Regions from separate parts of the Streptomyces prunicolor genome, predicted to be linked through region 1. Evidence: riboswitches for the same ligand, from Rfam matches in the RefSeq annotation. Region 1 holds a riboswitch; the other holds the start of a gene.
What was found. A riboswitch is a leader RNA that binds a small molecule or an ion and turns the genes downstream of it on or off. The one in region 1 is predicted to bind ZMP and ZTP.

Region 1 (5,548 bases):
TCTGCAGGGGCATGATCCAGTTGGTGAAGCCCGCGAACAGCGGCGTCGCGAACATCAGCAGCATGATCGTGCCGTGCATCGTGAACGCCTGGTTGAACTGCTCGTTGGACATGATCTGCAGGCCGGGTCTGGCAAGTTCGGCGCGCATGAGGAGCGCCATGACGCCGCCGATCAGGAAAAACGCGAACGACGTGACCAGATACAGCGTGCCGATCGTCTTGTGGTCGGTGGTCGTCAGCCACTTGATGCTCTTGAGGTCTCTCACGCCCCGCCTGTGTCCGCGCGCCGCCCGCACGTCACACTCGACGGACGCGAGGAGAATCACGAAATCGGGTGTGACGATCGCCCCGGTGCCGGACACGAACGGGACATGAGCAACGACGAGAACTTCGCCGCTGCCTATCGCGAGCACTACTGGGCGGTCAGCCGCTATGTTGCGCGGCGACTGGACGGGCGGAGCAGCGAGGTCGAGGAAGTGGTGGCGGAGGTCTTCACCGTCGCCTGGCGCCGCCGTGCGGATCTGCCGGCCGCTCCGTTGCCCTGGCTGTATGGCGTGGCCCGTAACTGCCTGGCCAATGCGGTGCGGGGGTACGGGCGTCGGCGTCGGCTTGTCGATCGGCTGGGTAATGACGATCGCGCGCATGGGCGGCAGGTTGTGGCCGGGCCCGATGTGGATGCGCCCGGGGGCTGGGTGCACGAGGCGCTCACGCGGTTGTCGTCGGCCGACCAAGAGGTACTGCGGTTGACAGCGTGGGAGGAGCTGGGGGTGGACGAGGTTGCCGTCGTCCTCGGGTGCGGGTCGCGGGCGGCGGCGATGCGGTTGCATCGGGCGCGGCGGAGGTTGAGAGCGGAGATTGATCGGCTCGCGGTGCTTGGCGGTGCGGGGCGATGAAGGTTGGAAGTGCCGCGAGGTGTTGTCAGTCGTCTGCGGCTCCGTTGTGGCTGGTCGCGCCCACGCGGCGGAGCCGCAAATCGACACCGCCCGCGCCCCTTTGGGGCGCCACAGTCACCCTGAAGGAACATCGCCATGGCTGATGAGCTTGAACTCCTGCGTAGTGCCAACCCGTTCACTGGCGACGGGTCCCTCTACGGCGACGGGCCGCTGGACCATCACGCCGAGCGTCGGCTCAACGGGCTGCTGCATGACCGGCGTTCGCGGCGGCGTCGGTTGCTGTGGAGCCTTGCGGCCACCGCCGCCGTTGCCGCGACCGTACTCACCCTCGTGCTGGGCGGGCCGAGCAGTACCCCGGCGGTGGCTGCTCCCCGTGCGCTGACGGTGCAGGCGGGTTCCACGCCCGTATCCCTGAAGCAGCTCGCCGCCCTCGCCGTGGCGACTGCCGCCGACGGAACTCCCGTTCTGCGCAGGGGAACTCACGTGCAGTCATGGAGTCTCGGCATGTCCGACGACAAGCCGCCGGTCACCGTCCCCGAGGAACGCATCGTGCGCTGGAACGCGGACGACAGTCACACGGAACGTGTCGTCGAGGACGGGCATGTCCTCAAGGACACGACGTATCCGCCGAGTTGGAGCGACGTCCCGCCCGATGCCCGGCCCCCGCACGACGTGGCAGGACTGCGGGCGTACCTCCAGGAGACGGCGTACAGCAAGACGCCGTTGACCACCCCCGAACTCCTGTCGGCCGTGGGGGAGTTGCTGGACCACTGGACGCTCGGGGCGCGTGAGTCGGCGGCGTTGGCGCGGCTGCTCGCGGGGGCGGACGGATTGCGGCCGGTGGGGGAGGTGACCGACCGGCTCGGGCGGCACGGGGAGGCGTATGTGTATCAGCGGTCCGCCAGTCGGCTGATGCTGATCATGGACCCGGCCACCGGCGCCGTACTCGGACTGGAGAGCACCTTCACGAAGGACCAGCCCGAGTACGGGGTCAAGGCGGGGGACGTCATGGAGTACAGCGCGTGGACGCGCTGATCACACCCCGAGCTGCCGGGCCGCGGCGGTCACCGTCTGTTCCAGGAGCGTGGCGATCGTCATCGGGCCGACGCCGCCCGGCACCGGCGTGATCAACGAGGCGCGTTCGGCGGCGGATTCGAAGTCGACGTCACCGATGTTGCCCGCGTTGTAGCCGGCGTCGATCACGACCGCGCCGGGCTTGATGTCCTCGCCGCGGATCAGCCGGGGGCGTCCCACGGCGGCGACCACGATGTCCGCCTCGCGCACCACCGCCGACAGGTCCCGGGTGCGCGAGTGGCAGTACGTCACCGTCGCGTCGCGGGCCAGGAGGAGCATGCCGGCCGGCTTGCCGAGGATCGCGCTGCGGCCCACGACGACGGCACGCTTCCCGGACGGGTCGACGTCGTACTCGTCGAGCAGCCGGATGATGCCGCCGGGCGTGCAGGACACGAAGCCCGGCAGGCCGAAGCTCATCGTCGCGAACGACGCGAAGGTGACGCCGTCCACGTCCTTCTCCGCCGCGATCGCCTCGAACGCGGCCCGCTCGTCGATGTGTTCACCCATCGGGTGCTGGAGCAGGATGCCGTGCACGGTCGGGTCGGCGGAGAGTTCGTCGAGGGTGCCGACCAGTTCGGCGGTGGTCGTGGCGGCGGGCAGTTCCACGTGCCGGGACTCGATGCCGGCCTTGCGGCTGCGGTTCTGCTTCATCCGGACGTACGTGACGGAGGCCGGGTCCGCGCCGACCAGAACCGTCGCCAGACAGGGCGCCGTACCGGTGCGTTCCGTGAGGTCGGCGGCCTTCTTCGCGGTGTCCTCGACGATGCGCCGGGCGAGCGCGGTGCCGTCCATGAGCCGTGCCTGAGACATGATCCACTCCTGAGCTGGTTGACCAATCGCCCAGGCGCACGGCGTCGACTCCGCGTGGGCCGCTCCACGGTGGTGCTCCACCTCAGCGCCAGTCACGACCCACGAACAGCCTAACCGAGGGTCCTACGGCCGGCCCTACGGCCTGTCGTACGGCCCTCAGGCCCCGCTGTCCGCGGGCGCTGCCGTCGGGTCGACGCCGGCGAGGAATCCCCGGGCCTGTGCCGCGAGGCGTACGGCCCCGATGGCCTCCGCCCAGCGGGCGACCTCCGTCGCGAGCGCTCTGGCCCCGGCCTCGTCGCCGGAGTCCCTGGCCAGGACGGCGAGCAGCAGTTGCTGGGAGAGGGTGCCGGGGACCGTGCCCGCGGCGGCGCCCAGTGTGGTCGCCCGGCGCCAGCGGTCCAGGGCGCGGGCGTGGTCACCGGCGTCGTGGTCGTGGTCGCCGAGGTGGCGCAGGGCCTCGCGGGCCAAGAGTGGGTCGTCGACCGACTCGGCGGCGCTCAGTGCGGACGCGTAGTGGGGCGGCGCGCCCGCCAGGTCGGCGAAGTGGTTGTCGGTGATCAGGCCGAGGTACATCTCTGCCCAGCCCCGGCGTCCCTCGTCCGGCGCGCTGTCCCGCAGTGACTCCGCCTCGCGGCGCAGGGACGTGAGGGTCTCCGGATCCTTTCCGTCGGGGCCCAACCGCAGTCCGCCGTCTACGACGAGCAGGCGGCGGTAGGTGTTGCGCAGCCGTGCGAAGTCCAGGTCCCAGTCGCCGCCCGGGAACTCCTTCCCGGCCGCCTCGATGCGTGCCGTCGCGGTGTCCGTACCGGCGAACCAGTCCTGTTCCAGGGCCACTTGAGCGGCGGCACGGGCGATCTGCGCCCGGGACTCGGGATCATCGGTCGTGCAGGTGTCCAGGAGACGGGAGGCGCTCCTCCACCGGCTCGTCACGCTCAACTCGTGCGCGGCGGCGACGAGTTCTTCGACGGGTATGACCGCGTTCGCTGTGGATGTCATGCCGGGGAAGGTAGTTAGGCGAAAAACTATCCACAAGAAAACTACTGCGGGAGGCAGACGGTGGGAGAAGCGGTGGAGGACTCGGTCGACCGGCACGTGGCGGTCTGGGTGAAGGAACTCGCCTGGATGGACCCGGTGAAGGAGGCGATCTTCTTCCGGCTGGCGATCCTCGCGCGTCATGCCGGCCGGACGCGACGGGACATGCTCGACTCCGACGGACTCAAGCAGTGGCAGTACAAGGTGCTGCTCATGCTGCGCAGGCTCGGGCCGCCGTACGAGACGAGCCCCTCGCATCTCGCCGAGCTGCTCGGACTGACCCGGGGTGCGCTGTCCGCGCGGCTGGTGACCATCGAGGAGGCGGGGCTGATCGTCCGCACCCATGAGAGGGGGGACCGGCGGCGGGTGCGGGTGCGGCTCACCGACGCCGGATACGCCGTGTTCGAGCAGCATGCGGCGGCGGAGGAAGCGGGTGAGATCGCGCTGCTCGCAGCACTGACCCCAGCAGAGCGGCGGACGCTCGCAGACCTGCTGCGGAAACTGGTGCTCGCCGCCGAGTCGTAGCCGAGCGCGCAGGTACCGTGCTCGCCGAGAAGGTCCAGGTCAGACGGGTGCTGATCCGGACCTTCGGCACCAACCTCGCTATCCGTCCCATGCCTGGATCATGGTCTGCCGGGTGATCTTGCCATCGTGCAGCAGGAGCATCGACTCGGCGAGGACCCGCGCCCCGTCCGGGTACTGACACGATTCGCTGTAGGCGACCCGGTCTCCTTCTACGACGCATTCCTCCAGCTTGTGTGTCATGTCGCGGCTGTAGACGTCGGCGAGCATCGCGCCGATCTCGTCCCGGCCGTGCAGGACCTTGGGGTGACTGGGCTGGGTCTGGTGGTCGACGACGTGGATCTCGGCGTCGTCCGCGTAGAGCGACAGCAGTGTCGCCGCTGTGTGGTCTTCGATGCCCCGGCGCAGGGCTTCGGAGTCGAAGCCGGGGCGTGCCGCGGTGCCCATGGTGACCTCCTCGGAGGGCCGCGGCCCACACAGGAGCGAGCCGCGACGGGCCTCTCCTACGAGACTCCTCCGTCGCGCCGGGGTCGGCAAACGCAGCGGCGCGCTCCGCCTCACGGGTGAGCGGCGGCCGGTACCCGTGACCGCGCGGGGACCGGCCGCGTTGCTGAGGGCATGATCTCAACACGACGTATTGCCGCCGCCGTTGGTCTCGCCGTCGGGGTCACCGGCCTCGTCGCGCCGATGGCGAACGCCGCCGACGCGCCCGCCTTCAAGGACGGCAAGGTCAGCCCCGTCGCCCTGCTGGACTCGCTCGCGGTGAGTGAGATCCCCGCCGAGCACCAGGCGGAGATCCCGAAGGTGGCCAGTCAGCTCCAGGGCATGAACCACCTGAACGACCTCCAGCAGCTGCACCAGGTCACCGACATGGCCGCGCCGGTCACGGGACTCCTCCCCAGCATCGAGCCGTGAGCCCGCAGCACTGATCCCGCTGAGCACACAGACCTTGAGGGCCGTCCGGAAACGGGCGGCCCTCAGCCGTTGTGCGAGGTCAGCCCGTCGTCGCCAGGAACTGCGTCGCCGCCAGCTCCGCGTAGAGCGGGTCGGCGGTCACCAGCTCCCGGTGCGTGCCCACCGCGCGGACGCGGCCCGCGTCCATGACCACGATCCGGTCCGCCATCGTCACCGTGGACAGCCGGTGCGCGACGACCAGGACCGTCGTCGTACGGGCCACATCGGCGACGGTATCGCGCAGGGCCGCCTCGTTCACCGCGT
Region 2 (5,548 bases), 3.5 Mb from region 1:
CGGCCCGAGCGTCTCCCCGATCACAAGCCCCGCCGTCGCCGTCGTCACAGACCCCCGCTGCAACGCCGTCGTCAGCAACAAGAACGCCGCACCCCCACCGACAAGCAGGGCGTACGTCGCCGGATTGCTCACCAGCGTCGAGGGCGACAGCGAGTCGATCAAGCGGACCGCCACCTCGACGACCCCGAACCCGAACCCCGCCCCCAACCCCAACGTCAACGCCCGCCCCCGCTCCGGCAGTCGCCCCCCGACCAACCCGAGCAGCAACACCGCCACCGCCGTCCCCAACATCGCCCACTTCAAGGCCATGGACCCGTCCCGGTGCCCCTCCGCCCCGGACGCCAGTCCCAGCATCGCCAGCCCCGCGCAGACCACCCCGACGGCCGCCCACTCCGTCCCGCGGAGCCGAACTCCCAGCAACCGCGCGGCCACCACCGCCGTCACCGCGAGGCTCGACGCCAGGGCCGCTCCGACCGCGTAGATGGGCAACGACCGCAGCGCCGCGATCTGGAACACGAACCCCAGACCGTCCAACCCCAGCCCCGCCAGATACCGCCACTGCCGCAGCGCCCGCAGCAACAGCGCCGCGTCCCCGCCCCCACCCGTCGAGGCCGCCCGGGCGGCGACCGCCTGCAACACCGTCGCCGTACCGAAGCAGACCGCCGCGCCGAGCGCGCACACCATTCCAAAGAGCACAAAGTGACTGTAGGGGAGATGAGATCGCCCCGGCCCTCCCGGGCGGACCCTCTCACCGATCTCTGGAGATCCCCGGACGAGCACCCAGGCCCCAGAGTTCGGGCCCCAGAGTCCAGGCCCAGGTCCGAGGCCACAGACGCAGGCCCAGACTCCAGGCCCCCGGTCCGAGGCCCCGCGCCCTACACCCCCAAAACCACCCGGAGTTGACCCAACCCCCAGTCCAGGTCCTCCCGGCTGATCATCAGCGGCGGCGCGATCCGGATCGTAGAACCATGGGTGTCCTTCACCAGAACACCCCGGTCCAACAGCCGCTCCGAGACCTCCCGCCCCGTCCCGACCGCCGGCGCGATGTCGACCCCCGCCCACAGCCCTCGCCCACGCACCGCCGTCACCCGCCCGGTGTCCGTCAACTGCCGCAATTCCCGGTGCAGATGCTTCCCGAGCTCCGCGGCCCGCGCCTGGTACTCGCCCGACCGCAGCATCGCGATCACCTCCAGCGCCACCGCGCACGCCAGCGGATTCCCGCCGAACGTCGACCCGTGCTCCCCGGGCCGGAACACGCCCAGCACCTCCGCACTCGACACCACCGCCGACACCGGCACCACCCCACCGCCCAGCGCCTTCCCGAGCACATACATGTCGGGCACCACCGCCTCGTGCTCGCACGCGAACGTCCACCCCGTCCGCCCGAGCCCCGACTGGATCTCATCCGCGATGAAGAGCACGTTCCGCTCCCGCGTCAACTCCCGCACCCCCGCCAGATATCCGGCCGGCGGCACCAGCACCCCCGCCTCACCCTGGATCGGCTCCAACAGCACGGCCACCGTGTTCTCACTGACCGCCGCCCGCATCGCGGTGAGATCTCCGTACGGCACGATCTCGAAGCCCGGCGTGTACGGCCCGAAGTCCGCCCGCGCCTCCGGGTCGGTCGAGAAGCTGACGATCATCGTCGTACGGCCGTGGAAGTTGTTGCCCGCCACGACGATCTTCGCCCGGCCTTCGGGCACGCCCTTGACCCGGTACCCCCACTTCCGGGCCGTCTTCAGCGCGGTCTCCACCGCCTCCGCGCCCGTGTTCATCGGCAGCACCAGCTCCATGCCGCACAGCTCGGCCAACTGCTCGCAGAACGCGCCGAACCGGTCGTGATGGAACGCCCGCGAGGTGAGAGTCACCCGCTCCAACTGCGCCTGCGCCGCCGCGATCAGCCGAGGGTTGCCGTGCCCGAAGTTCAGCGCCGAGTACCCGGCGAGCAAGTCCAGATAGCGCCGCCCCTCCACATCCGTCATCCACGCCCCGTCGGCGGTGGCGACGACCACCGGAAGCGGGTGGTAGTTGTGCGCGGTGTGCGCCTCGGCGGCGGCGATGAGGGCTTCCGTACCGGCTTCGTTGCTGGCTTCCGTACTGGTCACGGCGTCTCCCGGGGGTGAGGGTGCCCCTTTCCTATCTTCGCCCGCATGGTGGACGCGGGAGCCGCACCGTCCGGCCCGCCCGGTAGGCTGACCGATGGGCCGTGACTGGCGCGCTGGGATGGGACCGACCATCGGGGAGCGGCCCGAGCTGGACTGTGTGCCGTGCGCCTGGGCCGTACCGAGAACGCCGAACGCCACGTCCGGAGGTCCCCATGCCCGACAATTCTGTGCCTCTCTCCGCCCTCTCCAACGAGTCCACCGCCTTCCGCGCCGCCCTCGATGTGATCCGTGCCGTCGAGCCGCGTGTCGCCGACGCCATCGGCCAGGAAGTCGCCGACCAGCGCGAGATGCTCAAGCTGATCGCCTCCGAGAACTACGCCTCCCCGGCCACCCTCCTGGCCATGGGCAACTGGTTCAGCGACAAGTACGCCGAGGGCACCATCGGCCGCCGCTTCTACGCCGGCTGTCGCAACGTCGACACCGTCGAGTCCCTCGCCGCCGAGCACGCGCGCGAACTCTTCGGCGCCCGCCACGCCTACGTCCAGCCGCACTCCGGCATCGACGCCAACCTCGTCGCCTTCTGGTCGGTCCTCGCCGACCGCGTCGAGGTCCCGGCCCTCGCGAAGGCGGGCGTCCGCCAGGTCAACGACCTCTCCGACGCCGACTGGGCAGAACTCCGCCAGGCCTTCGGCAACCAGCGCATGCTCGGCATGTCCCTGGACGCCGGCGGCCACCTCACCCACGGCTTCCGCCCCAACATCTCCGGCAAGATGTTCGACCAGCGCTCCTACGGCACCGACCCCGTCACCGGCCTCATCGACTACGAGGCCCTGCGCGCCTCTGCCCGCGAGTTCAAGCCGCTGATCATCGTCGGCGGCTACTCCGCCTACCCCCGCCTGGTGAACTTCCGCATCATGCGCGAGATCGCCGACGAGGTCGGGGCGACCCTGATGGTCGACATGGCGCACTTCGCCGGCCTGGTCGCGGGCAAGGTGCTGACCGGCGACTTCGACCCGGTTCCGCACGCGCAGATCGTGACGACCACCACCCACAAGTCCCTGCGCGGCCCGCGCGGCGGCATGGTCCTGTGCGACGACTCCCTCAAGGATCAAGTCGACCGCGGCTGCCCGATGGTCCTCGGCGGCCCGCTCCCGCACGTCATGGCCGCCAAGGCCGTCGCCCTCGCCGAGGCCAGGCAGCCCTCCTTCCAGGACTACGCCCAGCGCATCGTCGACAACTCCCGCGCGCTGGCCGACGGCCTGATGCGGCGCGGCGCCACCCTCGTCACCGGCGGCACCGACAACCACCTGAACCTGATCGACGTCGCCTCCTCCTACGGCCTCACCGGCCGCCAGGCCGAGGCCGCCCTGCTCGACTCGGGCATCGTCACCAACCGCAACGCCATCCCCGCCGACCCGAACGGCGCCTGGTACACCTCCGGCATCCGCATCGGCACCCCCGCCCTCACCACCCGCGGCCTGGGCACCGCCGAGATGGACGAGGTCGCCGGCCTCATCGACCGCGTCCTCACCACCACGGAGCCCGGCACCACCAGCAAGGGCGCGCCGTCCAAGGCCCAGCACATCCTCGACCCGAAGATCGCGGACGAGATCTCCCACCGCGCCACCGACCTCGTCGCCGGCTTCCCGCTGTACCCGGAGATCGACCTCGGCTGACCCACGCTCACGCTCTTGAGTTGTCAAAGATCGGCGACTCTCACAGATCGATGAGTTCCTGTCGTGGTTCCTCGCGCGGCGGTCCGGCCTCACCCCGGGCCGCCGCGCGACGTATCAGCAGCGTGCCGCCGACCCCGACAGCCACCCCCGCCACCGCCCACCAGGCACGTCCGGCAAGGTCCGCAGAGCCGGCCCCACCCCCAACTGCCTTGCCGGCGGCGTCGGTTCCGCCGAGCACCCCCGCCCGCTCCATCTGCGAGAAGACCGCGCGCGGCGCCCGATGCCAGCGGATGTCGTCGTCCGCCACCTCCGGAGCCGGATCCGTCCGCACCCACGGTGTGCCGTCGGCGGTCACGAACAACTGGTCCTCCCGCTCCACCGCCACATCACCACCCGGAGCCCGACTCGTCCAAGGCCAGCCCCCGACGCCGGTCAGCTCCCACACCACGGTGATCCGCACCTCCGGATACCGGCCGGCATCCCATTCCCGCGACACCCGCCCCGTCCCCGTGTAGGTCGGCTGCAACAACGTCCACAGGCGGGCGAACGACGACTGCCCGGAGCGCCACGTCTCCGTCCGGCCCGAGTCACCCGTCACGACCAGCGCCAGATCCGGGATGTCCCGGAGCGGGTCCTGAGCCTGGTCCTGAGCCTGCTCCATGGCCGGGGGCCACGCCCGATCCGTCCCGAGGGCCTGGGCGTGGGTCTGAGCCACCCCGGCGAGAGCCATCAACACCGGCCCCGCCACGAGACGCAGGCCCCGCAACCTCGCCCGTCCCCTGCCACGTTCCATGCGTCCCCCTCCGTCCATCCCCTGCATCCCTTCCGTCCGTCCTCGTCTCCTCCGCCCCTCACACGTCCCGCAACTCCTGCCTCGGCCCCGGCTCCCGACCCTTTCGCCACCGGTCCAGCGGCAGCCGCGCGACGAACGGCCGCAGACCCAGTGCCAGTACCGCTCCGGCCGCCGCACCCGGTATCGCCCACCACCAGTCGGTGCCATGCCCCTTGTCCGGCAGGGAGGCCCGCACCGTGGTGGTCCCCGCCCCTGGCCCCGTTACTGTCCCCGTCCCCGTCCCCGTGTCGGAGTCAGGTGCGACCGTGGCCGGAGCGGGCTCGGTCGGCTCCCAAGGCGCCGGGAAGATGCCGGAGTAACCGTCACCCGTGCTCTTGCCCAGCACGCCCAACTTCTTGAAGAGGGCGCACAGTTGGGCGGGTTGCTCGGCCCGGTGCCAATAGCCGTTCAGGTTCGTGTTCTCCGGGACATCGGCCGCCGTGTGGATCCAGACCGCCTGCGGCCGGGACTCGACCGGAAAGACCCGGTCGATCCGCCAGGGCGATATGTCGTGCGCCAGCCAGGTGACGTTGATCTGGTGGGCGTGGACCAGATCGGCCTCGGGCGGCTTGTCGCGCGTGCCCTTGCCCTCGGGCCCGAGCAACTGCTGGAGTTTTCCGTACTGTTCGTCCGAGTAGTACAGCCCCCTGGCCTGCCCGCTCTCCGGCGACGTCACGAGCACGCTCGTCGGCCCGCCCGCCGCCGCGTCCGACGCACCCCACACCATCAGGGCCAGCGTCATCGCCAACGCCCCACTCAGAGCGGCCAGTTCACGAACCCCGCCCGCGCTCTTCCCTGCCCGGCCCGCACTCCTCCCAGCCTCGCTCGCACTCCCGCCTGCCCCGCCCGCACTCCAGCCTCCGGACATCCGAACCCCCACCCAGCCCATCCGCCGATCCCCGTACGACCCGCCCGCGAGCCGCCTGTCACTTCTG

Region 2: it holds a riboswitch for ZMP and ZTP, as region 1 does, so the genes downstream of both, OG588_RS30845 (glycine hydroxymethyltransferase) here and OG588_RS45975 (bifunctional 5,10-methylenetetrahydrofolate dehydrogenase/5,10-methenyltetrahydrofolate cyclohydrolase) in region 1, are expected to answer to the same signal.

What each region holds. Positions count from the first base shown of each region.
Region 1 covers NZ_CP108676.1:10,168,355-10,173,902, forward strand. Annotated here, with positions in the region: gene ctaD (cytochrome c oxidase subunit I) at 1-265, opposite strand, end outside; gene OG588_RS45965 (RNA polymerase sigma factor) at 371-892, shown strand; gene OG588_RS45970 (CU044_5270 family protein) at 1,028-1,927, shown strand; gene OG588_RS45975 (bifunctional 5,10-methylenetetrahydrofolate dehydrogenase/5,10-methenyltetrahydrofolate cyclohydrolase) at 1,928-2,776, opposite strand; ZMP/ZTP riboswitch at 2,798-2,882, opposite strand; gene OG588_RS45980 (hypothetical protein) at 2,933-3,772, opposite strand; gene OG588_RS45985 (MarR family winged helix-turn-helix transcriptional regulator) at 3,833-4,333, shown strand; gene OG588_RS45990 (nuclear transport factor 2 family protein) at 4,412-4,777, opposite strand; gene OG588_RS45995 (hypothetical protein) at 4,949-5,245, shown strand; gene OG588_RS46000 (ABC transporter ATP-binding protein) at 5,325-5,548, opposite strand, start outside.
Region 2 covers NZ_CP108676.1:6,693,054-6,698,601, forward strand. Annotated here, with positions in the region: gene OG588_RS30835 (hypothetical protein) at 1-684, opposite strand, end outside; gene rocD (ornithine--oxo-acid transaminase) at 876-2,105, opposite strand; ZMP/ZTP riboswitch at 2,197-2,286, shown strand; gene OG588_RS30845 (glycine hydroxymethyltransferase) at 2,318-3,781, shown strand; gene OG588_RS30850 (hypothetical protein) at 3,822-4,574, opposite strand; gene OG588_RS30855 (hypothetical protein) at 4,633-5,355, opposite strand.